Regions from separate parts of the Halomonas zincidurans B6 genome, predicted to be linked through region 1. Evidence: predicted binding sites of a transcription regulator. Region 1 holds the regulator's gene; each other region holds the start of a gene.
The links. Region 1 encodes sigma-54, which starts transcription at its own class of promoters, with help from an activator protein. Its sites were predicted from a motif close to TGGCACNNNNNTTGCTNT; they were not measured.
Positions count from the first base shown of each region.

Region 2: a site for sigma-54 is predicted at 6,877-6,894, ahead of speB (agmatinase). Genes of this name have one in related genera too.
Region 3: a site for sigma-54 is predicted at 6,671-6,688, ahead of HALZIN_RS0114440 (P-II family nitrogen regulator). Genes of this name have one in related genera too.

Region 1 is NZ_JNCK01000001.1:1,030,405-1,040,185, reverse strand. Features, by position in the region: gene lptA (lipopolysaccharide transport periplasmic protein LptA) at 1-298, shown strand, start outside; gene lptB (LPS export ABC transporter ATP-binding protein) at 351-1,076, shown strand; gene HALZIN_RS0104885 (RNA polymerase factor sigma-54) at 1,239-2,657, shown strand; gene hpf (ribosome hibernation-promoting factor, HPF/YfiA family) at 2,846-3,154, shown strand; gene ptsN (PTS IIA-like nitrogen regulatory protein PtsN) at 3,164-3,661, shown strand; gene rapZ (RNase adapter RapZ) at 3,766-4,656, shown strand; gene HALZIN_RS0104865 (HPr family phosphocarrier protein) at 4,643-4,912, shown strand; gene mgtE (magnesium transporter) at 5,022-6,377, shown strand; gene pmbA (metalloprotease PmbA) at 6,495-7,835, opposite strand; gene yjgA (ribosome biogenesis factor YjgA) at 7,903-8,409, shown strand; gene tldD (metalloprotease TldD) at 8,548-9,781, opposite strand, start outside.
Region 2 is NZ_JNCK01000001.1:2,430,765-2,440,545, reverse strand. Features, by position in the region: gene HALZIN_RS0111480 (TonB-dependent receptor) at 1-1,012, opposite strand, end outside; gene HALZIN_RS0111475 (aldehyde dehydrogenase family protein) at 1,200-2,708, opposite strand; gene HALZIN_RS0111470 (5-guanidino-2-oxopentanoate decarboxylase) at 2,728-4,326, opposite strand; gene HALZIN_RS0111465 (YjiH family protein) at 4,401-5,795, opposite strand; gene speB (agmatinase) at 5,875-6,828, opposite strand; gene HALZIN_RS0111455 (sigma-54 interaction domain-containing protein) at 7,019-8,425, shown strand; gene secF (protein translocase subunit SecF) at 8,498-9,409, opposite strand; gene secD (protein translocase subunit SecD) at 9,422-9,781, opposite strand, start outside.
Region 3 is NZ_JNCK01000001.1:3,067,944-3,077,724, forward strand. Features, by position in the region: gene HALZIN_RS0114405 (gamma-glutamylcyclotransferase) at 1-345, opposite strand, end outside; gene HALZIN_RS0114410 (alpha/beta fold hydrolase) at 562-1,359, shown strand; gene HALZIN_RS0114415 (sensor domain-containing diguanylate cyclase) at 1,394-2,398, shown strand; gene HALZIN_RS0114420 (LysR family transcriptional regulator) at 2,516-3,442, opposite strand; gene HALZIN_RS0114425 (ferredoxin--NADP reductase) at 3,590-4,366, shown strand; gene glnK (P-II family nitrogen regulator) at 4,479-4,817, opposite strand; gene HALZIN_RS0114435 (ammonium transporter) at 5,009-6,256, opposite strand; gene HALZIN_RS0114440 (P-II family nitrogen regulator) at 6,295-6,633, opposite strand; gene HALZIN_RS0114445 (accessory factor UbiK family protein) at 6,880-7,284, shown strand; gene HALZIN_RS0114450 (YifB family Mg chelatase-like AAA ATPase) at 7,463-8,998, shown strand; gene HALZIN_RS0114455 (amidase) at 9,107-9,781, shown strand, end outside.

The DNA.
Region 1 (9,781 bases):
GGGCGAAGTGACTCTGGTGACCGCTACCGGCGGCACCGAGCGCGCCTATCTCGAACAGCGCCCGGCGCCCGACGATCCGCTGGTCAAGGGCTGGGGCGAGACGATCGTCTACTACGCCGGCGAGCGACGCGTCGAACTGATCAGCCAGGCCGAACTGCACCAGGCCAGCGACACTTTCAAGGGCGCCTATGTCGAGTACTTCCTCGATAGCCGTCAGGTCCAGGCGCGTTCCCAGGCCCAGGGAGCCGAGAACGAGCGCGTGCGCATGAGCCTGACACCGAAGTCGGCCGAACAATGACCCCGCCGGCCGAGATCAGTCCAGAGGCCAGCCCAGAGGAGAGCCCCGCGCGATGAAGACATTGTTCGCCCGGCATTTGGCCAAGAGCTACAAGAATCGCCGCGTGGTCCAGGACATCAGCCTATCGATCGGCCAGGGCAGCATCGTCGGCCTGCTCGGCCCCAACGGGGCCGGCAAGACGACCTCATTCTACATGATCGTCGGCCTGGTGCGCGCCGACGCCGGCGAGGTGGGCATCGACGACCAGGACCTCAGCCGCGCAGCGATGCATCACCGCGCCCGCGCCGGCATCGGCTACCTGCCTCAGGAAGCCTCGATCTTTCGCAAGCTGTCGGTCGCCGACAACATCATGGCGATCCTCGAGATGCGTCGCGACCTGGACAAGCCGGGACGCAAGCGCCAGCTCGAGCAACTGCTCGAGGAATTCCATATCACCCATATTCGCGACAACATGGGCATGAGCCTGTCCGGCGGCGAACGTCGCCGGGTAGAGATCGCCCGCTCACTGGCCACCGAGCCGGCGTTCATCCTGCTCGACGAGCCCTTCGCGGGGGTCGACCCGATTTCGGTCGGCGAAATCAAGTCGATCATCCGTCAATTGCGCGATCGGGGCATCGGCGTACTGATCACCGACCATAACGTGCGCGAGACGCTGGATATCTGCGACAACGCCTACATCGTCGGCGACGGCCAGATCATCGCCGAAGGCAACGCGGAAGCGATACTCGCCAGCAAGAAGGTCCGCGAGGTCTATCTGGGTAGCGAATTCCGCCTTTGAGCGCTCGCAGCACGATGGCGGCTGTCAAGCCCGCGCCTCCACGCAAGGTCTCGCCAAGCTGTATTAGCCCGCATGATGGCATGGTTATTGCTTTTACACTTGCAAGGCCTCACCGAGCAGGATAACGTGTCGTGAAATCCTCTCAGTGAAGTCACGCTTGTCATGGCAATGAAACCCACGTTGCAGCTTCGGGTCGGCACCCAGCTGACCATGACGCCTCAGTTGCAGCAGGCCATCCAGCTACTGCAGCTGTCGACGCTGGATCTACGCCAGGAGATCCAGCAGGCGCTGGAATCCAACCCCATGCTCGAGATGGAGGATGATTTCGGGGAAGCCGACGTCGGCGAAGCGCTCGACGACGACTGGGCCAGCGACATCCCTGAGGAACTCGCCCTGGACAGCGAGTGGTCGGACACCTACCAGGATCTGGCCCCCGGCGCCGGACGCAGCGAAGACGCTCCCGACTTCGAGCGCAACACCGCCGATCAGAGCCTGCAGGATCACCTTCGCTGGCAGCTCGACATGACCGGGCTCGACAGTCGCGAACATGCGATCGCCGACTGTCTCATCGATGCAGTCAACCTCGACGGCTATCTCGACGGTCAGCTCGACGAATTGACGGAAGGCCTGCGCAGCCAGGGGCTTTCCGGACTCAAGGCCGCCGAGGTCGAGCAGATTCTGCATCGTCTTCAACAGTTCGACCCCACCGGTGTATTCGCCCGCGACCTGCGCGAGTGTCTGCTGCTGCAACTGGCTACGCTGGCCGACGATACGCCGCTGCTGCCCCAGGCCAAGCGCCTGGTACGCCAGTTTCTCGACGCGCTGGCCAATGATGACCGCAAGTTGCTCAAGCGTCGGCTGCGTCTCGACGATGCCCAGCTCGATGCGGTGATCGCCCTGATCCGCGCCCTCGATCCACGCCCCGGCCAAGCCTTCGACGCCAGTGGCGAGGATTACGTGATCCCCGACCTGGTGGCTCGCCATACTCGCGAGGGCTGGCGTATCGAGCTCAATCCCGAGGCGCTACCGCGATTGCGCGTCCAGCCCGACTATGCCGCCTTGATCAAGCGCGCCGACAAGAGCGACGACAACACCTTCATGAAGCAGCACCTTCAGGAGGCGCGCTGGTTGATCAAGAGTCTGTCGAGTCGCAACGACACCCTGCTCAAGGTCGGTCGCGAGATCATGATCCGCCAGTTCGACTTCCTCGAGCGTGGCGAGGAGGCCATGAAACCGCTGGTGCTCGCCGACATCGCCCAGACCGTGGAGATGCACGAATCGACCATCTCGCGGGTCACCACACAGAAGTTCATTCATACCCCGCGCGGCGTCTTCGAACTCAAGTACTTCTTCTCGAGCCATGTCGGCGGCGGCAGCGAAGGCGATGCGCACTCCAGCACCGCGATACGCGCACGCCTGAAGAAGCTGATCGGCGACGAGCCGCCGCGCAAGCCACTTTCCGACAGCAAGCTGGTCGAGCTGCTCGCCGCCGATGGCATCGCGGTGGCGCGACGCACCGTCGCCAAGTATCGCGAAGCGCTGGGCATCCCCTCCTCCGGTGAACGCAGACGCCTCGCCTGAGGCTCCTTCAGACATATGCAGCTCTCTCCCCGGCACAAGGAAAGTGCCGCGCCCTATCGCATCGAAACGTCGATTCACATGTCTTCCCGCTCTCGACAAGCGACGTTTGCGGCCACCATCCCGCGAGGGGTTTGCTAAGCTGCAAAAAGGGTTACAATCGGCCATCACTCGTCGAAAAGGAACGTGCCATGCAAGCCAACATCACCGGCCATCACGTCGAACTGACGGATGCATTGCGTGACTACGTCAACGAAAAGTTGGCGCGGCTGGAACGCCACTACGACAACATCACCACCGTGCAGGTAACGCTCTCGATCGAGAAGGAACGCCATCAGGCGGCCTGCACGCTTCACGCAGCGGGTGCTGACTTGCATGCCGAAGCCGAGAACGGCGACATGTACGCCGCCATCGATGCCCTGGCCGACAAGCTCGACCGCCAACTCGTCAAACACAAGGAAAAGGCCCAGGCCCGCGCGCAAGGCGCCGGCGCCCGCTGACTCCCCATCATGTCACTGGAAACCATACTGCCCCCCGAACGCACTCTGTTTGCCGTGCCCGGGGGGAGCAAGAAGCGCGTGCTTGAGTTCTTCAGCACCTTCATCGCCCAGAACACCCCTAGCCTGGACAGCCAGGAGGTGTTCAGCCGGCTGATCGGTCGTGAACGGCTGGGGAGTACCGGCATCGGCAATGGCGTGGCCATTCCCCATGCGCGCAATCCCCATTGCAAGGCGCCGGTAGCCGGCTTTATCAAGCTACAGGAGCCGATCGATTTCGATGCAGTCGATGGCGAACCGGTCGACCTGCTGTTCGTGCTGCTGGTACCCGAAGAGGCCGACGACACCCACCTGGCGCTACTCGCCCAGGTCGCCGGCATCATGAACGACGCCGACACCCGCAACCGGCTGCGCCACAGTGCCAGCCAGCGTGAACTGCACGAAACGCTCATCGATGCCATCCATGCCCTCGATGGCGGCGCCGGTAGCGCGCCGCGGCAGGCCAGGTAGCCTGAAGGCTGCGCTTTAATTCGCCCCGGCCTATTCAATTCGGGTCTGGTATGCCCAGCGTCATACGACCGCCTCGTGACTCATCGTGACAAGGGAGCCGCCCCATGCAACTCGTGATCATCAGTGGCCGCTCCGGATCCGGCAAGTCGATCGCCCTCCAGGCACTCGAGGACCTGGGCTTCTATGCCATCGACAACCTGCCGGCGATGCTCCTCGATGCGCTGATCGATGAGCTCCAGCAGGCCGACAGCAAGCGCGCCAGCGTCGCGGTCAGCATTGATGCGCGCAACTTGCCCACGGCCCTCGAGCGCTTTCCCGCGCAGCTCGAGGCCGTGCGCCAGCGCGGCATCGATTGCCAGGTGGTCTATCTGACCGCCGAGGACAAGATCCTGCTCGAGCGCTACTCGGCGACCCGCCGCCGCCATCCGCTGACCCGTAATAGCCAGATGACCCTGGCCGAGGCGATCGAGTCCGAGGAGAAGGCACTGGCGGACATCCGGGATCTGGCCGACCTGGTGATGGATACCTCGCAGCTCTCGGTCCACGACCTGCGCGGACGCATCGCCGAGCAGGTCGCCCACCATACCAGCGAACAGCTCACGCTGACCTTCGAATCGTTCGGCTTCAAGCGCGGCGTGCCGCTCGATGCCGATACCGTCTTCGACGCCCGCTGCCTGCCCAATCCCTACTGGGATCCGCGGCTGCGCCCGTTCAATGGCCGAGATGCCGAGATCGTGACCTTTCTCGAGGATTATCCGGATGTCGGCGCCATGGCCGACGATATCCGCGACTGGCTCGAACGCTGGTTGCCCGCCTACCGCGCCAGCAACCGCAGTTATCTGACGGTGGCGATCGGCTGCACCGGCGGCCAGCATCGTTCAGTGTATCTGACCGAACGTCTGGCGCAGCACTTTACCGGCCGTTACCGGGTGCGAATTCGTCATCGGGAATTGGGCATCCACGCCGCCGTGGGAGCCGCCGATGCCACAGCGTGAGCTGACGCTGATCAACAAGCGCGGCCTGCATGCCCGTGCCGCGACCAGGCTGGTCCAGTGCTGTCAGGGTTACGACGCCAGCGTTACCGTTCATCATCAGGGTCGCAGCGGCGATGCCGCCAACATCATGTCGTTGCTGATGCTCGCCGCGCCCTGTGGCAGCCGGCTGACCATCAAAGCCGAGGGCCCGCAGGCCAGCCAGGCGCTCGATGCGCTCGAGGCGTTGCTCGCGGCACGTTTCGAAGAGGATCTGTAAGCGTCCATCGGCGAACGTGCGACCGCGCGACGGATCGTTGCCCTTCGAGCCCGGCCACGATGTTAGAATGACGCCGCCCACCGCGGGGCGATCAAGGACGCCGACTGCCATGAGCCAGAATCCAAGCCGACTACAGCCTCGCCTCGATCGGCTCAACGCAGCCTTGGAAAACGGCGCCCTGGATCAGGTCCGACGCATGCTCAACCGCGGCCTGGCACCGGTCGACGTGGCTCATCTGCTCGAATCGACCCCGCCGCGCGAGCGCGAGGTGCTCTGGGCACTGGTCGACCCCGAGTTGCAGGGCGACGTCCTGCAATATCTCAACGATGATATCCAGACGGTGTTTCTCAGCCGCATGGACACCCAGCAGCTGGTCTCGGCCACCGAGCGGCTCGACGTCGACGACCTGGCCGATCTGCTGCAGCGCCTGCCCAACACCGTCACTCTCGAAGTGCTGGCCTCGATGGAGGCGCAGGAACGCCAGCGTCTGGAGACCGTCCTCGCCTATCCCGAGGACACCGCCGGCGGGCTGATGAACACCGATGCGCTGACGATCCGCCCGGATATCACGCTCGACGTGGTTTTGCGCTATCTGCGTCGTCATGAGCGCCTGCCGGACACCACCGACACGCTGTTGGTGGTGACCCGCGACGACAAGCTGATCGGCAGCCTGCCGATCAATCGCCTGCTGGTTTCCGATCCGTCGATGCTGGTCCGCGAAGTGATGGATACCGACATGGTCAGCATCGCAGCAATGACCGACGAGAGCGACGTCGCCAAGCTATTCGAGAAGTTCGATCTGGTGTCGGCGCCGGTGGTGGGCACCGATGGCCATCTGCTGGGCCGGATCACCATCGACGACGTGGTCGACGTGATTCGCGAGAACGCCGAGCATCAGGTGATGAGCATGGCAGGTCTCGACGACGACGAGGACACCTTCGCCCCGGTCTGGCGGACCAGTCGGCGACGGGCGGTCTGGCTGGGCGTCAACCTGATTACCGCGTTCATGGCGGCGGCGGTGATCGGGCTGTTCGAAGGCACCATCCAGCGTGTCACCGCGCTGGCGGTATTGATGCCGATCGTCGCCAGCATGGGCGGCATCGCCGGTTCCCAGACGTTGACGGTGTTGATCCGCGGCATCGCTCTCGGCCATGTCTCGGGCAGCAACGTACGCTGGCTGCTCAGCCGCGAGCTGATCGTCAGCGTGCTCAACGGCCTGCTCTGGGCGCTGGTGATCGCCGCCATCGCCGTGGTCTGGTTCGACGATCTGACGCTGGGCGCCATCATCGCCGCAGCGATCGTCATCAACCTGCTGATCGCCGCGCTCTGCGGCACCCTGCTGCCCGTGGCGCTCAAGAAGCTCGACATCGACCCGGCGCTGTCCGGCAACGTGATTTTGACCACCGTCACCGACGTGATCGGCTTCATGGCCTTCCTCGGCCTGGCGACGCTGTTCTACCTATAGGAGACGGAAGACCGACGCTTCGCGTCTCGAAGAGGGAAGAACGGCGCTATGCGCCTGGAAGAAGAACAAGTAGCAAGAATCATTTTGCCTCTTCCCTCTTCTGGCCGTAGGCCCTCTTTAGCCCCCCGCCACCATCATGTCGTCGATCAGCCAACTGCCGGTATGCACGCTGCCGCGGGTATCGACATCGTCGCCCACCCCGAGCAGATTGCCGAACATGCCGCGCAGGTTGCCGGCGATGGTGAACTCCTCGACCGGATATTGCAGCTGGCCGTTCTCGACCCAGAAGCCGGCCGCCCCGCGTGAATAATCGCCGGTCACGCCGTTGACCCCCTGGCCCATCAGCTCGGTGACCACCACGCCGCTGCCCATCCGCGCCAGCAGCGCCTCGGGTGTGCTCAACGGCGCGTCCAGCCGCACATTGCGCGCACCGCCGGCGTTGCCGGTGGTGGTCATGCCGAGCCTCCGCGCACTGTAGGCCGAGAGCATGTAACTGGCGATCCGCCCCTGCTCGACGTAGACGTTGTCGCGGGTATAGACCCCATCGTTGTCGAACGGCGCACTCGCCATCCCACCGATCTCGCGCGGCTTCTCCTGGAGCGACAGCCACTCGGGAAACAGCGTCTCGCCGAGGCTGTCACAGAGAAACGAGGCGTCGCGATAGAGCGAGCCTCCAGCGATGGCACTCAGCAAGTGTCCGATCAGCCCGCCGGCCAATTCAGGGGCGAACATCACCGGCATGCGACCGGTGGCCGGGCGCTTGGCGCCGAGCCGCCGCAAGGTACGCTCGGCGGCGCGCCGGCCGATCGCCTCGGGCGAGGCCAGCTTGGCCGGATCGCGCTCGCTGGAATAATCGTAGTCGCGCTGCATGCCCTGCTCGTCCTGAGCGATCAGCATGCACGACAGCGAATGCCGGCTACCGCATTGGCTGCCCATGAAGCCGTGGCTGTTGGCATAGACCCGTACGCCTTCACCGCTCGACAGTTCGGCGCCTTCGGAGTTGCTGATGCCCGCCACACCGCGCCCGGCCTGTTCGCAGGCCAGGGCCATCTCGATCGCCTGATCGGTCGACAACTGCCATGGATGGTGGACCTTCAGATCCGGCAGCTCGGTGGCCATCAACGCCTTGTCGGCCAGGCCGGACGCCGTGTCCTCGCCGGTCTGACGGGCGATTGTCAGGGCTCTGTCGACCAGCGCGCGGATCGACGCCTCGCTGGCGTCCGACGATGAGGCGCTGCCCTTGCGCTGGCCGACATAGACGGTGACGGCAATGCCCTGGTCGCGCGCCAACTCGACGGTCTCCACCTCGCCCATGCGCACGCTGACATTGATCCCCTGGTCGACGCTGGCGCCCACCTCGCAAGCGTCGGCACCCGCCTCGCGGGCCTGCTCGAGCGCGGCCGCCGCACGCGCTTCCAGCAGCGCCTGCTGCGCACTCGCATCGAAAGCCTGTGTCATGTTGGTCTCCTTGTGCGAAGGCTGGCTGGTATACTGCGCCAACCTCCCAAATGCTTATGGAAATGGCATGTCATTCGAGTCCCCCGCCGATCTTCCGGAACGGTCGAGCAAGTCCCAACTCAAACGCGAAATGCTGGCGCTGCAGGCGCTGGGCGAAAAGATCATCGCCCTGCCCGCCCCGCAGCGCGCCCGACTGCCGCTGTCCGAGGACATGCTCGCGGCGGTCGAGGAAACCTCGCGCATCCGCTCCCACGAAGGCCGCCGCCGGCACATGCAGTACGTCGGCAAGGTCATGCGGCGCGAGGACATCGCCGCCATCCAGGCCGTGTTCGACGAATTCGAGCAGGAAAAGCTGCGCCGCGATCACGCCTTCCACCGCCTTGAACAGTGGCGCGACCGGCTGGTCGAGGACGACGGCGAGGCGCTCGAAGCCTTTATCGCCGAACACCCCCACGTCGACCGTCAGGCGCTGCGCCAGCTGATCCGCAATGCCCAGAGCGAGCGCCAGCGCGGCAAACCGCCGACCAACGCCCGCAAGCTGTTCCAACTGATCCGCGATACCGCCAGCATTTAATAGTGCTATACCCGCGGGACGTAGCCGAGCGATGCTCAGGCAAGGCGAACAGCGGCGAGGCAGCGGAGTTTACAAGTTCGTAAATGAGCATGCCGAGCCGATGTTCAACGCCGCATGAGCGAGCGCAGGCACGTTCGTTCACGATTGCGTGCCGCCGACCGTCAGCTCGTCTAATTTCAGCGTCGGCTGGCCGACGCCCACCGGCACGCCCTGGCCCTCCTTGCCACAGACGCCGATCCCGCTGTCCAGCTGCATGTCGTTGCCGATCATCGACACCCGCCCCATCGCCTCGGGGCCATTGCCGATCAACGTCGCTCCCTTGACCGGCGCGGTGATGCGGCCGTCCTCGATCAGATAGGCCTCGCTGGCCGCGAACACGAACTTGCCGGAGGTGATGTCGACCTGCCCACCGCTGAAGCTGACCGCGTAAATGCCACGCCTGACGCTCTTGACGATGTCCTCGGGGTCGTCCTGGCCGGCCAGCATGTAGGTGTTGGACATCCGCGGCATCGGCATGTGCGCGTAGGATTCACGCCGCGCATTGCCGGTCGGGCTCATGCCCATGAGCCGCGCGTTGAGCTTGTCCTGCATGTAGCCGGTGAGGATGCCGTCCTCGATCAGCGGCGTATAGGCGCCGGGCGTGCCCTCGTCGTCGATCGACATCGAACCGCGCCGCTCGGCCAGCGTGGCGTCGTCGACCACGGTCACCCCCCTGGCGGCGACTGGCTGGCCGATGCGCCCGGCGAACGCCGAGCTGCCCTTGCGATTGAAGTCCCCCTCCAGGCCATGGCCCACCGCCTCGTGAAGCAGGATGCCCGGCCAGCCGGCGCCCAGCACCACCGGCAATTGGCCGGCCGGCGCGTCGACCGCCTCGAGGTTGACCAGCGCCTGGCGCACGGCTTCCTTGGCGTAGCGCTCGGCGACGTTCTCGTCACGCAGCCGCGACATTGCATAGCGCCCGCCGCCGCCGGCGCTGCCACGCTCGCGGCGACCATCGCGCATGGCGATGACGCTGACGTTGAAACGCACCAGCGGGCGGATGTCCGCGGCCAGCGTGCCGTCGCTGGCGCGCACCAGCACCACTTCATGGACGCCGCTCAGCGAGGCACTGACCTGAGCGACGCTGGGATCGGCGGCGCGGGCGACGCGATCGGCCTGCTTGAGCAGGGCGATCTTGTCCTCCGCGGACAGCCCCGATAGCGGATCGATGCCGGCATAGCGCTGCGCCGCCGCCGCGCTGTGTACCGGCACCCGCATCAGCCGGGAACCGCTGCGCGCGATCCCCGAAGCGGTGCGCCCGGCCTCGGCCAGCGCATCGGCGGTGATCTGGTTGGAATAGGCGAAGCCGGTCTTTTCTCCGGCCAGCGCGCGT
Region 2 (9,781 bases), 1.4 Mb from region 1:
TGGCGCCAAACTGGGCGCGAAAGCGCTGGGTATAGAGCTGAGCGTCGACGCTGTTGCCGTACCAGTCGGCATGGGAGTATGACAGCCGGGCAGAGGTGACCTCGTTGTAGGCGGGGTCGCCGTCTGGATCGCCCTTGCGCGCGGTGGCCGCGATGCCGGTGTCGCGATCGCCGGGCACCGGCACGTAGTCGCCGTCTTCCTCCAGCTCGAACTGGTTGATCGACGCCTCAATGTTCTGGTTGTCGTCGATCCAGTAGCCCGCCTTGGCCAGCAGATCATAGCTCTCCGAATTCTGGATCTCGCCATGGTAGGCCATGCCGATGGTCTCGTCGTTGCCATCGTAGAAGACGCCGCGTTCCTGGCGGCTGGCGGCCACCAGGTAGTCCCAGTCGGCGGTCTGGCCGCTGAGGCGATAGTTCAGCTTGTGGCCGAAACCCTCCGACTTGAAGTCGTCGTCGCTGGTCAGGCTGATGCCGGCCTGCTGGCGCACTCCGGCACCGTCGGGGCGCTTGGTCACGTAGTTGATGATGCCGCCGGTGGCGCCCAGGCCTTGCTCGGCGCTGGCACCGTATATGACCTCGATGCGCTCGACCATGGAGAGGTCGATGGTGTAGCTGTCGCGGCCGCCGTCGCGCAGCGGGTTGGACTGGGGCACGCCGTCGACCATGAACAGCGCCGAGCGGCCACGGAAGGTCTCGCCGCTGTTATTGAGCTTCTGGCGACTGGGCGAGTAGGAGGGAATCAGGTTGCTGAGCACCTGGCTGGGATCATTGGTGATGGCTAGCTGCTGCTCGATCTGCTCGCGGGTGATGATGATCACCTTCTGGGGCGTCTCACCAACAAGGCTCTTGTTGCGGGTGGCAGTCACGACCAGCGGTGACAGTTCGTTGTCGGCGGCCTGGTTTCCGCCGGAAGAGGCGGCGGTCTGTGCCAACGTGACCGTAGGCAGAGTCGTGCAGAGGACGGCGGGAAGCAGCATCCAGGGCGTACGGTATTTCTTATGGTGTGGCATGAGGAGTTTCCCTTGCTCAGATTCAAAGCTTGAACTGTTCGCTTGAAGGCGTGCCGATGAAGTCGTGTTGTATCGGCAAACATGCAAACCTTATTGATAAAGTTTAGCATTTGCAAGAGATAATTAATATTGATAAGAAACGGAGAAACAGTTTGTCTGCTTGGCTGCATCTCATGATCCTTACCGATCATCGCCACCCTCTGATGGACGGTCCCGACGGTTCGCCCGGCGATTGGTCCGCAGGTCCGCTCCCGGCCGGCCCGATCAAGTGCTTGACCTCCTGATAGCTGGCCAGCCCCCAGGGGCCCAGCTCGCGGCCGATACCGCTGCGCTTGTAGCCACCCCAGGCGGCCTGCGGCGGTATCAGCTGTTCGCTGTTGAACCACACGCTGCCGGCCTGCAATTGCCGGCCGATGCGCCGGGCGCGCTCGGCGTCGCCGCTGATGACCGTGGCGGCCAGGCCGAACTCGCTGTCGTTGGCCAGTTCGATGGCCTCGGCTTCGCTGGCGGTGCTGCGCGCGCAGAGCACCGGGCCGAAGATCTCCTCGCGCCACAGCCGGCTGTCGACGGGCACGTCGCGATACAGCGTCGGAGCGATGAAATAGCCCTGTTCCGGCAAGCGACGGTGGCTGGCGTCGCGCACCGCGTTCAGGCCCTCTTCGGCGGCGATCGCCAGGTAATTGCGCACCGCGTCGCGCTGGCGGGCGCTGGCCATGGGCCCCTGGGTCGTCGCGTCGTCCAGCGGGTCGTCGAGCACCAGCGCGTCGATACGCTCGGCCAGCGCCTGATAGAGCGGCTCGGCGAGCGCCTCGTGAACCAGCAGCCGCGAGGTCGCCGAGCAGATCTGGCCGGCGTTGAAATACAGCCCGGCCATCACGTAGTCGGCGGCCTCGCCGATGTCGGCGTCGTCCATCACCAGGATCGGCGACTTGCCGCCGAGCTCCAGCGAGATGCCGCGGCTGCCCTCGGCGACGGCGCGCATCACCGCCTCGCCGACCCGGTTGCTGCCGGTGAAGGAAATCTTGTCGATGCCGCGATGGGCGCTGAGCGGCGCACCCACGCCCTCGCCGTCGCCGTGGACCAGGTTGAACACCCCGGCGGGCAGAGCGATCTCCTCGGCGATCTCGGCCAGTGCCTGCTCGGGCAGCGGGGTGACTTCCGAGGGTTTGAAGACCACCGTGCAGCCGGCGGCCAGCGCCGGGGCGAGCTTCCAGGCGCTGGTCACCAGCGGGAAGTTCCACGGCGTGATCAGCCCGACCACGCCCACCGGGTCGAAGTAGCTGCTGGCTTCGACACCCTCCATTTCCAGCGCCACCGGCTGGCCCTGGCGGGCGTCGAGTGCGCGAGCCTGCCCTGCGTAGTAGCGATAGCAGTCGATGGCGTCGTCCAGATCGATACCCGCCTCGGCCAGCGCCTTGCCGTTGTTGGTCGACGACAAATGCACGAGTTCCTCGCGGCGCCGGGTCAGGACCTCGGCGAAGCCATCCAGATAACGCGCGCGCTCGGCACCCGACAGCGCCCGCCAGGCGGGCAGCGCGCGACGTGCCGCGGCAACCGCGGCATCGACGTCGGCGCTGTCGCCGGCGGTCACCTCGGCAATGGTTTGCTCGGTGTATGGGTTGACCACCGCCAGGCGGCGGCTGCCGTGCGAGGCCACCCAGCGGTTGTCGATGAACTGCTTGTCGAGTTGTTGCATGGAGGTTCCTCGGGACGGATCAGAGGGCATTCTGCCAGGCGCAGGCATCGACCTCGATCAAATAGGGGGCGCCGCTTGGCCGGTTGGCTAGCGCCGTGGCTAATTCGTGTGGGCTGCCGACGCGGCTCGCCGCGCAACCGAAGCCGCTGGCCAGTTGCTGGAAGTCGGGTGCCTTGAGATCGACGCCCAGGCGGGCGACGCCGTGGGCATCCATGTAACGGCGGATCTCCTCGTAGCCGGCGTTGTGCCACAAGAGCACGACCACCGGTAGGCGCTCCTCCACCGCGGTGGCCAACTCGGAGAGCGTGAACATCACGCCACCGTCGCCGACCAGCGCGACCACCGGCAGTTCGGGTCGGGCCAGCGCCGCGCCGAGCGCTGCCGGCAGGCCGTAGCCGAGCGTGCCGTAGCCGGTCGAGGCGTTGAAGAAGCGCCGTGGCGCGGGCTGCGAGACCAGGTGATTGGCGGCGTAGACCGGGGCGGTTGAATCGCCGACCAGCACCGCCTCGGGCAGGGCCTCGCGCAGGGTGGCGAACAGCGGCACGAAGGTGGAGAAAGCCGGGTCGCTCTCCAGTGCCAACGCTTCCCGTACGGCTCGGCTGCGTTGGGCGCCGCCGCGTGTCAGTGATGTGGGGAAGTGCGCGAGCAGCAATTCCAGCGCCCGGCCGGCATCGCCGACCAGCCCCAGGGCGGTGGCCTGGTTGCGCACCAGCTGCTCGGCGTCGATGTCGATACGGATCAGTCGTCCGGTCAGTGCGAAGCCGTCGTCGAAGACCACGTCGTAGTCGGTCTCGCCGAGCTCGGTGCCCACGGCCAGGATTACGTCCGCCTCGCGGGCGAGCTCGCGTACCGCCGGCAGCGCCGTGTTGGCGCCCAGGTCGAGTGAGTGATCGCGGCCCAGCAGGCCCTTGGCGTTGATGGTGGTGGCGCACGGCGCGTCGAGACGCTCGACGAGCTGTCGCGCACTCTTCGCGGTATCCACGCAGCCGCCACCGAGCAGCACCAGCGGGCGCTCGGCCTCGCGCAGCCACTCGGCGGCCTCGGCCAGTCTGGCCGGGTCGGGCGCCGGGCGATACAGCCGGGCGCCGGGCCACTGCGCGGGCGGCGCGACGGGGGCGGCGAACAGATCGATGGGGATCTCGATATGCACCGGCCCCGGGCGCGCCGAGGAGAACACCGCGAAGGCGCGCGCCAGCACCTCGGGCAGCGCTTCGGGATCGAGCAGGGTATGACTGAAGCGCGCCACCCCGGCCAGCGTCTGTTGCTGGCAGGGTAGTTCGTGCAGACGTCCTTGGCCGCGGCCCAGGGTGTCGCGGCGATTGACGCTGGAGATCACCAGCATGGGCACCGAGTCGGCCAGCGCCTGGCCCATCGCGGTGGCGATGTTGGTCATCCCGGGGCCGGTGATGATCAGGCACACGCCGGGCTTGCCGCTGGTCCGGGCGTAGCCGTCGGCCATGAACCCGGCGCCCTGCTCGTGGCGCGGGGTGACGTGGCGTATCGCTTGATCCTCGAGGCCGCGATACAGCTCGACGGTGTGCACGCCGGGAATGCCGAACACGGTATCGACGGCGTAGCGTTCGCGCAGCAAGCGGATCAGCAGTTCGGCGCAGGTCATTGTTTATCCTTTGGCTTCGGGCTTCGTTAGCATTTTTGGCTCGCGGCTCGCGGCTCGTAGCCCGTCGCTTTGCTTCAGAACACGAAGGTGTGCGCGATGAAGGCTATGATCGGCAGGGTGATCGCCGTGCGCAGCAGGAAGATCGCTACCAGTTCCCAGAGCTTGAGCGGGATCTTGGATTTGAGCAGCAGCGCGCCGATCTCGGACATGTAGATCAACTGGGTCAGCGACAGGCAGGCGATCACGAAGCGCGTCAGCTCGCTGTCGATGTCCTTGGCCAGCACCGCCGGCAGGAACATGTCGGCGAAGCCCACCAGGGTCGCCGGGGCGGCGGCCTGGGCCTCGGGAATGCGCAGCCACTCGAGCACCGGCACCATCGGGTAGGAGAGCCAGGTGAACAGCGGCGTAAACTCGGCGAGGATCAGCGCCACGGTACCGATCGCCACCACCAGCGGCAGCAGGCCGAGGAAGATGTCGGCGACGTTGAGCATCGCGCTGCGCGCCAGGGCACGCGGACCCGGGGCCGTTTCGGCGGCCACGGCCTGACCGAGGCTGAAGCGCAGCACGCCCACCCGGCGGGTATTTTCCTCCTCGAGTCGGCAGCCCACCGGCTCGTAATAGCTGTTCGGCTTGCGCGACAGCGGCGGCAGGCGCGGCACCACGACGGCGGCGATCAATCCGGCGACCACCACGGTCAGGTAGAACTGCACGAACAGCTGATTGATGCCGATGAAGCTGGTCACCAGCAGCGCGAAGGCGATCGACACGATCGAGAAGTTGGTGGCGATCACCGACGCTTCGCGGCGGTTATAATAGCCCTGCTCGTACTGCTGGGTGGTGATCAGCACGCCCACCGTGCCGGAGCCCATCCACGAGGCGGTGGCGTCGATGGCGCTGCGCCCCGGCAGGCCGAAGATCAGCCGGAACGGCTTGCGCACCAGGCTGCCGATGAACTCCATGAAACCGAAGTCGACCAGGAACGGCAGCAGCAGAGCGGCGAAGAAGAAGAACGTCAGCAGCACCGGCGCCAGGTCGTTGAGCATCACGCCGCCGGTGAAATCGGCGATGATGAAGCCCGGTCCGACCTGGAAATAGGTCATCAGCGCGAACGCGGCACCCAGCACGCGCATGGCGAACCACAGCGGCTCGACGTCGAACAGTTCGTTGGCCGCGCCGTCGCGGGCCCAGCCCGGCCGGGTCAGCTTGATCAGCGCGGTCAGGATCACCGACAGGCACAGCACGGCCACGGCGATCGCCGGTAGCGCGGCGCCGAGCAGCGCCTTGAGCCCGTCGGCGAGCATGCCCATGCCGATATTGATGCCGTCGCCGGTGGAAAACGGGATCAGGAACATGCCGATCCCGATCAGCGAGGGGAGCAGGAACTTGATCAGCGCCCGCGGCTTGATGCGCCCGCCATCGGGCGCGTTGCTGTCGTTACGGCCTGCGGCCGTGGCTTGATTGGAAGACATGGTGGTTACCCATTGTTGTTGTCGATCAGCAAAGCGGATCAAAACGGCGCCGGCCGGCCACGACCAACGCCGTCGTGGATTAGCGGCGCTCGACGCCCGGCAGCACGCAGAGCATTTCATAGAGCAGGGTGGCGCCCATCAGCGCGGTATTGCCGCTGGTGTCGTAGGGCGGCGAGACCTCGACCAGGTCGCCGCCGACCACGTTCAGGCCCCAGGCGCCGCGCACGATCTCGAGCCCCTGTTGGGCGGTGAGGCCACCCATCTCGACGGTACCGGTGCCCGGCGCCACCGACGGGTCGAGGCCATCGATGTCGAACGAGATGTACACCGGGCCGTCGCCCATCTGCTCGCGGACCTCGGCCATCAGCGGCGCCAGCGACTGGTACCAGCACTGTTCGGCGGGCACTACGCGAAAGCCCTGGTCGCGGCACCAGTCGAAATCATCGGCGGCGTAGCCGGTGCCGCGCAGGCCGATCTGCACCACCCGCTGGCTGTCGAGCAGGCCCTCTTCCTGGGCGCGGCGGAACGGGCAGCCGTGGGCGACCTCCTCGCCGAACATGTGCTCATTGACGTCGGCGTGGGCGTCGATGTGGATCAGCCCCACCGGGCCGTGCTTGTTGGCGATGGCGCGCAGGACCGGCCAGGTCAGGGTGTGGTCGCCGCCCAGGGTCAGCGGCACGCAGCCCTGGGCGAGCACTGCGTCGTAGTAGCCGCTGATGATGTCGAGGTTCTTGGGCAGGTTGAAGGTATTGATCGGCACGTCGCCGATGTCGGCCACCTGCAGGCTGTCGAACGGCGCGGCGCGGGTCGCCATGTTGTAGGGCCGCAGCATGCGCGATTCGTCGCGGATCTGGCGCGGGCCGAGCCGGGTGCCCGGGCGGTTGGAGGTGCCGATGTCCATGGGGATGCCGATGAAGGCGGCGTCCAGGCCGGCGGCCGTGGTCTGGGTCGGCAGGCGCAGCATCGTCGCCGGGCCGCCGAAACGCGGCATCTCGTTGCCGCCCAGCGGCTGGTTGAGGTTCGGCTTGTCCATGCGGCCTCCTGAAGCGGCATTGTTATCGATCACTGACGTTGTGTGTACTTTGCATGAACCATGCCAGCGCCTGGGCGGCGTGGTTGGCGGGCTGCATCCTCGCCGTGATTCATCGATGAATCGTTGGGGGCTCTTTGCGATTCATCCGTGTATCATTGATGCGAAAGTGAATCACATCTCGGGAAGCGACATGAGCGACATCGACAGCGCGGTGCTCTCGACCATCGTCGAGACCGCTCACGAGCATTTCTTCATCGTCGATGCCGAGGGCCGGGTTCGCAATGTCAGCCCCGGCAGCGCGGCGGTGTATGGATTGGGGCGCGAGGAGCTGTGTGCGAGCACCGTTCAGCAACTGGTCGAGCGCGGCGTGCTGTCGCCGTCGGTGACCCAGGAAGTGATGCGCACCCGCCAGCCGGCGCAATTGATGCAGCACACCGGCAGCGGCCGGCGGGTGATCGCCGAGGCGCATCCGGTATTCCTCGACGGCGTGCTGGTGCGCATCGTCTCGCGCTCGATGGATCTCACCGACCTGCAACTGCTGCAGGACGAATACGCGCTGCTGCAGCGGCGCTTCAGCGAACACCTGAAGCGTGGCGGAGCCCCGCCGCTGGACGAGGATCTAGAACTCGGCAGCCTGGAAGTGCGCAGCGGGGTGATGCGCGAGGTGGCGCTGCTGCTCAAGCGGGTCGCGCCCAGCGACGCCACGGTGCTGATGCTCGGCGAATCGGGCGTCGGCAAGACCGCCTTCGCGCGTCAGCTGCATTGCTGGAGCGCGCGTCGCGAGAAGCCGTTCATCGACGTCAATTGCGCGGCGATCCCCGAGGCGCTGTTCGAGTCCGAGATGTTCGGCTACCAGCCCGGGGCGTTCAGCGGCGCGGCCCGCCAGGGCAAGGCCGGGATGCTGGAGCTGGCCGACGGCGGCACGCTGTTTCTCGACGAGATCGGCGAGCTGCCGCTGGCGATGCAGAGCAAGCTGCTCAAGGTGATCCAGGACGGCGAGGTCACCCGGCTCGGCGACACCCGTTCGCGGCGGGTCGACTTCCGCCTGGTGGTGGCCTCGAACCAGGATCTCGCCGCGCGGGTCGAGAGCGGCGCCTTTCGCCTCGATTTGTACTACCGGCTCAACGTCATTCCGGTGACCCTGCCGCCGCTGCGCGAGCGCCGCGAGGATATTCCCGGGCTGGCGGAACTGCAGCTCGAGCGGCTCAACCAGCGCTACGGCCAGTCCAAGGTGCTGCACCCGAGCGTATGGCCGGAACTGATGGGCCGCGACTGGCCGGGCAACGTGCGCGAGCTGGAAAACTGGATGGAGCGCACCTGGCTGGCGAGTCCCGGCGAGCTGATCGGCGCGCCGACGAATGCGGCGAGTAGCGGCGCTCCCGAGCCGCCCGGCAGTCCTTGTGTCGACACTCCGGCGGGGTTGACCGAGGGCCAGACGCTGCGCCAGGCGCTCGATGCCACCGAGCGCGGGATTCTCGCCGGCTTGTGCGGCGAGCTACCCAGCACTTATGCGCTGGCCGCGCGGCTGGGCATCAGCCAGCCCAGCGTGGTGCGCAAGCTGCGCAAGCACGGCCTGCGCATCGGCGACCCGGGTTGAGTCCGCGCCTGAACGACGACACCCCGCCAAGGCGGGGTGTCGCGGGTCTTGCCAGGCATTCGTGGCGCCGCGTCAGGGCAGTTCTTCCTCGCCGTCGGCGTTTTCCTTCTGCGCCGGCATCAAATCCTCGCGCTGCAGCTTGACCGAGATCAGCAGCGCCGAAGCGACATAGACCGACGAGTAGGTGCCCACGCCCACGCCGATGATCAGCGCCAGGGCGAAGTTCTGGATCATGTCGCCACCCAGCGTCAGCAGCGCCAGCAACACCAGCAGGGTGGTGCCGGAAGTCGCCAGAGTGCGCGACAGGGTCTGGTTGATCGCCTCGTTGAAGATCGTCGGCATGTGCTCGATGCGCGACTTGCGGATGTTCTCGCGGATCCGGTCGTAGACGATGATGGTGTCGTTGAGCGAATAGCCGATCACCGCCAGTACCGCCGCCAGCACGGTCAGGTCGAAATCGATCTGGAACAGCGAGAACACCCCGAGCACGATGATCACGTCGTGGACCAACGCCAGCAGCGCGCCCAGCGAGAACTTGTACTGGAAGCGCAGTGCCACGTAGAGCACCACCGCACCGAGGGCCACCAGCATGCCCAGACCGCTCTGGTCGCGCAGCTGGCCGCCGACCTGGGCGCCGACGAACTCGGCGCGCACCAGGCTGACGTTCTCGCCGCTCTGGCGCAGCACCTCGGTGACTTGCTGACCGACGCCGGGATCGAAGGCCTGCTGCAGGCGCACCAGGATCTCCGAGGGCGCGCCGAAGGTCTGCACCGAGACGTTGCTGAAGCCTGCACTCTCCAGCGCCTGGCGCACCGCCTCGAGCGCCGGCGCCGCGGCGTAGCGAATCTCGACCAGCGTGCCGCCGGTGAAGTCCAGCCCCAGATTGAGCTGCTGGAACAACAGCGAGAGCAGCGAGACCAGCAGCATCACGCCGGAGACGATGAAGGCCAGGCGGCGCTTGCCCATGAAATCGAACTGTCGCATCGCGTTAGCCCCTTAAATCCAGAGTTTCTTCACCGGCTTGCCGCCGACGGAGAGATTGACGATCGCGCGCGAGACCAGGATGCCGGTGAACATCGAGGTCAGGATGCCCAGCGACAGCGTCACGGCGAAGCCCTTGACCGGCCCGGTGCCGATCGAGAACAGGATCACCGCCACCAGCAGGGTGGTGATGTTGCCGTCGACGATCGACGTGAAGGCACGCTCGTAGCCGGCGTGGATCGCCTGCTGGATCGGCATCTTGGCGCGTATCTCTTCGCGGATGCGCTCGAAGATCAGCACGTTGGCGTCAACCGCCATGCCCAGCGTGAGCACGATACCGGCGATGCCGGGCAGCGTCAGGGTGGCGCCGAGCAT
Region 3 (9,781 bases), 2.0 Mb from region 1:
GCCATCGTCGAAGTAAAGCGGGGTGACGACCCGCAGATAGCCGTTCTTTTCGCGCACGTCGAGCGGCTTGAGGGTCTGCGGGGTGATGCGATAGGCCATGCCGTGGCACGCCGCTCCCGGCGCGCGGATCAACGTCGCCACCCGGCCGGGCGATTCGGGCGTGCCGCGGTGGTCGTGAGAGGCCTGCCAGAAGCGCCGCGCCCAGCCGAGGATATGCGCCGGACGACGCTCCAGGTAAGCGAAGTCGGCCTTCCAGATCAGCGAGCCATAGCCGAACAGCCACAGCGAGTCGTGGCCGTCGAAATGGGTCATCTGCTGGTTGAGCGTGGTGGTATCGAAGGACATGTGCGGCGCGGAACCTGAAAATCAACGGTGCCGTTACTCTGCGACAGGCCAGGGCGGCGGGCAAGCCGACCAAGCGTTAAACCGGGCGGTGCTCGGCGCCGTGTAATTGCTCCGCGGGTCCATTAGGATATTACCCTTTCGACGAGGCTGATTCCGTATCGGGCCGCCCTTCATCCGGCCATGACGGTAGCCGTCACTCATCCACGGGCAGCTTGCATGGCCGCATCGATACTCGACCGACACAGCGTGACCATCACCGGGCAGGGCGAGCGCACGCTGCTGTTGCTGCATGGTTTCGGTTGCGATCAGCGGGTCTGGGTACCGCTGGTTCGCGCCTTCGAGCCCGATTGGCGGGTAGCTCGCTACGATCAGGCCGGCTGTGGTCGCGCCCTCAAGACCGTCTATAGCCGGCACCGGCACGCCGCCCTGCAGGGGTATGCCGAGGATCTGCTGGCGGTCTGCGCGGCGCTCGGGGACCAAGCCGTCACCGTGGTCGGCCACTCGATCGGCGGCATCATCGCCATGCTGGCGGCCATCGAGGCGCCGCAGCGTTTCCGGCAACTGGTGATGCTCTGCGCCTCCAGCCGTTATCTGGACGACCCTCCCGATTACCGGGGCGGTTTCGACGCGGCGCAACTCGGCGAACTGCTGACGATGATGGAGCAGAACTACTTCGCCTGGGCGGGCTCGATGGCGGCCAACGTCATCGGTTCGCAGCGCAAGGATGTCGCCGAGCGTCACCTGCGCAACCAGTTCCTGGCCAATGACGCGCGCATCGCCCGCCAGTTCGCCGAGGTCACCTTCTACAGCGACACCCGCGATGCGCTGGGGCAACTGACGATCCCCACGCTGGTGATGCACACCGACGAGGATGCGGTGGTGCCACCCCAGGCGGCCGAATACCTGCACGCCAACATTCCCGATGCCCGCCTCGAGTGGCTGCCGTGTCGTGGGCATTATCCGCACATGAGCGATCCTGCATTGCTGGCCGAGCGGTTGCGGGCGCATCTGTAGCGCGAGGCGCGACCGGCGCTCCGAGGAAACCACGATGCAAGCGAAACAGGTTGCGGCATACTGGGACGAGTCCCCCTGTGGCATGCTGGTGACCGACCGTGAGGGATGGGTGCTGGCCGTCAACGCCCGGATCGAGGACTGGCTGGGCCGCGCGGATCTGGCCGGGACGTGCTTTGCCGACCTGCTGACGCCCGCGGCGCGTGCCTTCTACCACTGGCATGTGGCGCTCAGCGTCGAACGCCATCAGCAAGGCGATGAAATTCAGCTGGCACTCGCCACGCCTGACGAGCAAACGCTGCCGGTGCTGGGCGGTTTCCGGACCGCCGAGTACCTGGACCAGGCGTGTGTCCATTGGTCGCTGACGCCGGTCCCGCGCAGGAGCGGTCTCGAAGGAGAACTGATCGCGGCGCGCGAGGCGGCCGAAGCGGCACTTGATGAAAAGCAGCTGGCGATAGACGAGTTGCAGCGTCTCCAGGCGGAGCTCGAGGCGCACCATCAGGAGCTGTCTCGCCAGAACCGGCACCTGGAGGCGCACGCCTACAGCGACGGGCTGACGCGACTCAAGAATCGCCGCGCCTTCAGCGAAGCATTGACCGAGCGCACCCGGGCAGGGCCGGCCGCTGGACCTTTCGCATTGGCGTTGCTGGACATCGACCTTTTCAAGACGATCAACGACAGTCTCGGACATGCGGCGGGGGACCAGGTGCTGATGGAGCTCGCCCTGCTCATGCAGCGTGTCTTTCGCGACCAGGACCTGCTGTTTCGCATCGGCGGCGAGGAGTTCGCGATCTTCTTGCCCGGGGCCTCACCGGAACAGGCGTTGGGGGCGCTCGAGCGCTTGCGTCGGGCGGTGCGCGAGCATGCCTGGTCGGTCGCCGCGGTGACCGTCAGCGCCGGCATCGCCAATCACCAGCCTGGCGATGGCAGCGATTCGCTCTACCGGCGCGCCGACGATGCCCTCTACGCCGCCAAGCATGACGGTCGCGATCGCGTGTTGCATGCTGCCCTGCTGGGCCTGGAGCCTGCTCCGACGCGTTGATCGGCGTCCGCCAGGGTTATAGACGCTCGCCCGCTCGCCGCCACGGGGCGCTGCGTCAAGCGTTGCCGCGGAATCGATCCCGGATGCTTGCACATGCGCGGATTCCGTGTCGGCGACTCAGGGAATGCTCGGCAGCTCGATCTCGTCGCTGCGCCGGGCGCCTTCGGTCATCTGCTGGCACAGCCGCAGGAATTCGCGCATGCCGGTGCTCAGGTACTTGTGGCGATGCCAGATGAACGCGAACTGGCGTTTGAGATCGAGCTGCGGAGTGGCGATGGGCACCAGGCTGCCGCGGCGAAAGGCGTCGCGCAGCGCAAGGTGCGAGACGCAGCCGATGCCCAGACCGGACTCGACCGCACGCTTGATGCCTTCGGTGTGCTCGAGCTCGAGCAGGATGTTGAACCGCCCACGGCGATGACGGGTGGCCTGTTCAAGAGTCAGCCGGGTCCCCGAGCCCTGCTCGCGCATGATCCAGGCCTCACGCAGCAACCGCTCGAGCGAGACATCGGCGGCACCGGCCAGCGGGTGGCGCGGCGAGCAGAAGACCGTCAACTCGTCTTCGACCCAGGGCTGCATGACGACGTCGGCATGCTGGCAATCGCCCTCGATCAGCCCCAGGTCGAGCTCGTGCTGAACGATGCGCTCGATGATCGACACCGTATTGCGCACCTGCAGGCGCACCCGGCTGCCGGGATGGCGCTGCATGAAGTCGCTGATCAACAGGGTCGCCAGGTAATTGCCGATGGTCAGCGTGGCGCCGACATCCAGCGAGCCGACGCCGCGCTGGCCACGCAGCAACTCCTCGATCTCTTCGCCGCGGTCGAGCAAGGCCACCGCTTTGGGCAGCAGTTGAAAGCCCAGCGCGTTGAGCTTGAGGCGCTTGCCGATGCGGTCGAGCAACTGGCAATCGAACTGCCGTTCGAGCTCGGCGAGCGCGGTGCTGGCGGCGGATTGCGAGAGTGCCAGTTCGCGGGCGGCGCGCGATACGCTCTGTTGCTGAGCGACGGCGACGAAGACTTCGAGCTGGCGCAGGGTGTAACGCATGGGAGTCTCGATGGCAAGTGCCATATCAATATTGCCGATAAGCGTTATCCAGACAACCCATTTAACAGATAATCACTACCGACTTAGAATGACGGTAACGAAATTAACGCTTTTTTATGCTTTTATGGAATATATTTGGAGGCTTCGATGAGCAAGTTTGCCCTGGAAGAAGTGCTGAGCGTCCATCACTGGAACGACACCCTGTTCAGCTTCCGCACCACGCGTGAACGCAGCCTGCGCTTCAAGAACGGGCAATTCGTGATGATCGGCCTGGAAGTCGCCGGCAAGCCATTGATGCGCGCCTACTCGATCGCCAGCCCCAACTACGAGGATCACCTCGAGTTCTTCAGCATCAAGGTGCCCGACGGTCCGCTGACCTCGCGCCTGCAGCACCTCAAGGTCGGCGATCAGATCATGGTCAGCCGCAAGCCCACCGGCACGCTGGTCACCGACGACCTGCTGCCGGGCCGCAATCTTTACATGCTCTCTACCGGCACCGGCCTGGCGCCGTTCATGAGCCTGATCCAGGACCCCGAGGCCTACGAGCGCTTCGACAAGATCGTGCTGATTCACGGCGTGCGCAGCGTCAGCGAACTCGCCTACGCCGATTTCATCGGCAAGGAACTGCCGGCGCACGAATACCTCGGCGAGGAGATCAGCGAGAAGCTGGTCTACTACCCCACGGTGACCCGCGAGGAGTTCCACACCATGGGCCGGCTCACCGACCATATCCGCAGCGGCAAGCTCGCCGAGGACACCGGTCTGCCGCCGCTCGATCCCAAGCAGGACCGGGCGATGATCTGCGGCAGCCCGGCGATGCTCGACGAGACCAGCGCGCTGCTCGACGACCTGGGCTTCAAGATCTCGCCGCGCATGGGCGAGCCCGGCGACTACGTGATCGAGCGGGCGTTCGTCGAGAAGTAACCGGCTTCGCCGGAGCTGTAAGCCATAAGCCGTAAGAAAAAGCCAAGTCAAAAGCTTTTTGCTTTTGACTTGGCTAGTGGTTGTGGTGCTATTTTGGCTTATAGCTTCGCGCTTAGACCGCATCCTTGCCGGTCTCGCCGGTACGAATCCGGATGACCTGCTCGAGCGGCGAGACGAAGATCTTGCCGTCGCCGATCTTGCCGGTGTTGGAAACCTGGGTGATGGCTTCGATGACCTGCTCGGCCATGGCATCGTCGACGGCGACTTCCAGCTTGACCTTGGGCAGGAAGTCGACCACGTATTCGGCGCCGCGATACAGCTCGGTGTGGCCCTTCTGGCGACCGAAGCCCTTGACCTCGGTCACGGTGATGCCCTGAACGCCGATTTCGGACAGCGCTTCACGGACATCGTCCAGCTTGAACGGCTTGATGATGGCGGTCACCAGTTTCATGCTCGTACTCCTCGCTAGGATGCGGGTATCGTCGCGCGCCTGACGGCCGCGCGGCCCCGGTTTGCGTCGGTCAATTTGCTATCAAGCATACACCGCTCGCTATCGGAATAAAAAAGACCCCCCGAAGGGGGCCAGGGGAGCACGCCAGCTCACTCGTTGCGCCGGGGCTCGCTTGTCGAGCCCGGACACGCTCACTTGTTGCCGCCGCCGGCGGTAAACTCGGGGTAGGCTTCGAGACCGCATTCGGCCAGGTCGACGCCTTCGTATTCTTCCTCTTCGCTGACCCGCACGCCCATGATCGCCTTGATGATCAGCCATACGACCAGGCTGGCGATAAAGACCCAGGCGAAGATGCCGATCGTGCCGATCAACTGCGCGCCGAAGGAAGCATCGGCGTTGCTGACGGGCACCACCATCACGCCCCAGATGCCGGCCACGCCGTGGGCCGAGATAGCACCGACCGGGTCGTCGAGCTTGAGCTTGTCGAGGCCGACGATGGCAAACACCACCAGCAGGCCGCCGACGGCACCGATCAGCGTCGCACCCAGGGCGCTGGGTGACAGCGGATCGGCGGTGATCGATACCAGACCGGCGATCGCGCCGTTGAGCGCCATGGTCAGGTCGGCCTTGCGGAACCAGACCTTGGCCAGGATCAGCGCGGCGATGACGCCGCCGGCGGCGGCCGCATTGGTGTTGAGCAGTACCTGAGCCACGTTGTTGGCGGAAGCGACGTCGGAGACCTTCAATTCGGAGCCGCCATTGAAGCCGAACCAGCCCATCCACAGGATGAAGGTGCCCAGCGCGGCCAGAGGCATGTTGGCGCCGGGGATTGCGTAGATGGCGCCGTTCTTGCCGTACTTGCCCTTGCGCGGCCCGAGCACCAGCACGCCGGCCAATGCGGCGGAGGCGCCGGCCAGATGAACGATGCCGGAGCCGGCATAGTCGGAATAGCCCAGTTCGGAGAGCCAGCCACCGCCCCAGGTCCAGTAGCCCTCGATGGGGTAGATGACCGCGGTCATCACCACCGCGAAGGCCAGGAACGCCCACAGCTTCATGCGCTCGGCGACGGCGCCCGAGACGATCGACATGGCGGTCGCCACGAACACCACCTGAAAGAAAAAGTCGGCACGCGCCGAGTAGTAGGGCGCGTCATCGCCGCCACTCAAGACTGCATCGACGCCGTTCTCGCTGCCGATCAGAAAGCCGAGGCTGGGCAGGAAACCGCCGGCGCTGCTCGAATACATGATGTAGTAGCCGACCACCAGATACATCGTGCAGGCGATAGCGAACAGCACGACGTTCTTGGTCAGGATTTCTGCGGTGTTCTTCGAGCGTACCAGGCCCGCTTCCAGCATCGCGAAGCCGGCGGCCATCCACATCACCAGCACGCCACTGATGAGGAAGTAGAATGTATCGAGCGCGTAATTGAGCTCTGTCATCGTTATAGTCTCGCTGAATTCAGGAATGGCCCCGCGCCTCAAACGGCGTCGGCCCCGCGTTCGCCGGTGCGAATACGAATGACGTCTTCAAGCGGCGTGACGAACAGCTTGCCGTCGCCGATCTTGCCGCTGTTGGCGGCCTGGCTGACGGCCTCGAGCACGCCTTCCACACGGCTGTCGTCGACTGCGATCTCGATCTTCACCTTGGGCAGGAAATCGACCACGTACTCGGCACCCCGGTAGAGTTCGGTATGCCCTTTCTGACGACCGAAGCCCTTGACCTCGGTGACGGTGATGCCCTGCACGCCGTTATCGGCGAGCGCCTCCCGAACGTCGTCGAGCTTGAATGGCTTTATGATGGCGGTGATGAGTTTCATCCCTTGTCTCCCGTTGTCGGCTTGCGCCTGAAGCTATCAAGCGCAAGCCGTGCCAGTTCGTTTTTTCTGTAGTAATTTCATAGATCTGAACTGCCATCCGGTCAGTCTTATGGTGCAGTGAATCGCTTTGCTGCACTGCCAATCACCGTTTTGGTGCGCCGCTGCCGCAGCGATGCGCCATAACAGGGCATGCGTTGTCGAATTGCCTTGCGTATGCTGAGGAGAACCGCAACAAGGAGTGGGCCGATGATCAGTAGCGAACGGATCAGCCGCCTCGCCCAGCAGCTGGGCGAGCGCCTTCAGGATGCCTCTCACGCGCCCGAAGAGATCCAGCGCAACGTGCATAACGTGATGCGTGGAGCCTTCGATCGCATGGAGCTGGTGACCCGCGAGGACTTCGACATCCTGATGGATGTGCTTCAGCGCACCCGGGCACGGGTCGAGTCGCTGGAAAAGCAGGTCGCCGCGCTCGAAGCCAGTCTCGACGACAGTGCCGGCGCGCCGGGATCGCCGGCGATGGTCGCCGCCGACACGGCAGCGCCACCCGAGGACACGGCAGCGTCCAGCAAGACCGCTTCCGGAAATACATCATCCGCCAAGGGTACGGCGCCCCCCGAGGATACCGACGCCTCATCGCCCAAGCCGCCATAGCGCGGTCTCTTGCGTTGGCCTCGAGACTTGCAGTCCCCGCGCCGATCTGTATCACTAGGCCTGTATCAATGAACAGGCTGGAACAGGCACTGGGTGCGGGGTCGCTATCGTTTCTGGAAGGTGAACGAGAAACTTGGCATGCGACGTCGCTTGAGCATCCGCCGGGCAAGGAGCGGCCATGGCATTAGCCATCATCACCACGCGTGCGGGGCTGGGGCTGGACGCGCCCGAGGTCCTGGTCGAAGTCCATCTGTCCAACGGCCTGCCAGGCATGACCCTGGTCGGCCTGCCGGAAACCGCGGTTCGCGAGAGCCGTGAGCGGGTGCGCAGCGCACTGCTCAACGCCGGCTTCGAGTTTCCCACCACACGACGCATCACCATCAACCTGGCACCGGCCGACCTGCCCAAGGAAGGCGGACGCTTCGACCTGCCCATTGCGCTGGGCATCCTGGTGGCCTCCGAGCAGGTGCCGGCCACCGCCCTCGAGGGAGTGGAGTGTCTTGGCGAGCTGGCCCTCGACGGCCGGCTGCGTCCGGTTACCGGGGTGCTGCCGGCGGCGCTGGCGGTCAAGGCACGGGGGCGCGGATTGCTGGTCGCCGCAGGTAACGCCGACGAGGCCGCGCTGGCCGGCGACCTGCAGGTGCTGCCCGCCGAGCACCTTTCCCAGGTGGTCGCCCATCTGCTGGGCCAGGCCCGGCTCGAACCGCATTGGGTGACGACGCCGACGCTGCCCGAGCAGCCGCTGGCCGATCTGGCCGACGTGCGCGGTCAGTACCAGGCGCGCCGGGCGCTGGAGGTCGCGGCGGCGGGCGGCCACAACCTGCTGTTCTCGGGCCCGCCGGGCACCGGCAAGACCATGCTCGCCAGCCGCCTGCCGGGCATTCTGCCGCCGCTGTCGCCCGACGAGGCGCTCGAGGTCGCGGCGATCCGCTCGGTGTGCGGGCTCGACCTGCTCGAACGCTGGGGTGAGCGGCCGTTTCGCTCGCCGCACCACACCGCCAGCGGCGTGGCGCTGGTCGGCGGCGGTTCGCGGCCGCGCCCCGGCGAGATCTCGCTGGCGCATCAAGGAGTGCTGTTTCTCGACGAGCTGCCGCAATTCGACCGCAGCGTGCTCGAGGTGATGCGCGAGCCGCTGGAATCGGGGCAGATCCATATCGCGAGGGCCAGCCAGCAACGCAGCTTTCCGGCCAGTTTCCAGCTGGTGGCGGCGATGAACCCGTGTCCCTGCGGGCACCTGGGCGACCCGCGCCAGACTTGCGTGTGCACCCCGGCCCAGGTGCAGCGCTACCAGGGGCGGCTTTCCGGTCCGCTGCTCGATCGCATCGATCTGCAGGTCGAAGTGCCGGCAATCCCGCCCGACCAGCTCACCGCCGATACCCGTGGCGAAAGCTCCGTGCAGGTTCGCGAGCGAGTGCTGGCGGCCCGCGAGCGGCAACGCGCCCGGGGCTTTCTCAACGCACGCCTGCCGGGCCCCGAGCTCGAGGCAGCCTGTGCGCTGAGCGACACCGAGCGCGCCTGGCTGGCCGACGTGCTGACTCGGCTCAAGCTCTCGGCGCGCGCCTATCATCGCGTGCTGCGGGTGGCGCTGACGCTGGCCGACCTGGCCGGCGAGCCGCACCCGGGGCGCAGCCAGCTGCTCGAAGCGATCGGCTACCGTCAGCTCGATCGCCTGCGCAGCGGTCGCGATCGGCCTGCCACGGCGAGTAGTCCATGACATCGGTGTCACGCTAAGCTGATAGCCAGGGGCCAGGGTTGGCCCTTGTGGATCGCTGACGGCTTCTGCGCCATTAAGCGTCAGCCACGCCAACGCCAAGGAGGTTCGATGAACAGCACGGATAGCGATCTTGCAGCGATGGATGCCGCCGCTCTGATTGACGCCTACGAGCGGGGCCGGCTCTCGCCGGTGGAGGCGGTCGAGAACGCGCTGGCGCGTATCGATCGCCACAACCCCGCGATCAACGCCTTCTGTCATGTCGATCACCAGGGCGCGATGGCCGCCGCCCGCGACGCCGAAGCCCGCTGGCGGCGCGGCGAGCCGCTGAGCCCGGTGGACGGGCTGCCGGTGACGATGAAGGACCTGACCCGGGTGCGCGGCATGCCCGCCCGTGAAGGCACGCTGATCTCCGATCCCGCGCCGTGCGCGGAGGATTCGCCGCCGGCACGGCGGATGCGCGAAGGCGGCGCCGTCATCCTGGGCAAGACCACCACTCCCGAATTCGGCTGGAAAGGCGTTACCGACAGCCCGCTGACCGGCATCACCTGCAACCCCTGGAATACGCAGCTTACCCCCGGCGGCTCGTCGGGGGGCGCCGCCGCGGCCTGCGCGCTGAACCTGGGCGTGCTGCATCAGGGCGGCGATTCCGGCGGCTCGATCCGCATCCCCGCCGCCTTCACCGGCACGTTCGGCTTCAAGTCGACCTTCGGGCTGGTGCCGCAGTGGCCGCCCTGTTCATTGCCGTCGATGTCGCATATCGGGCCGATCACGCGCACGGTCGAC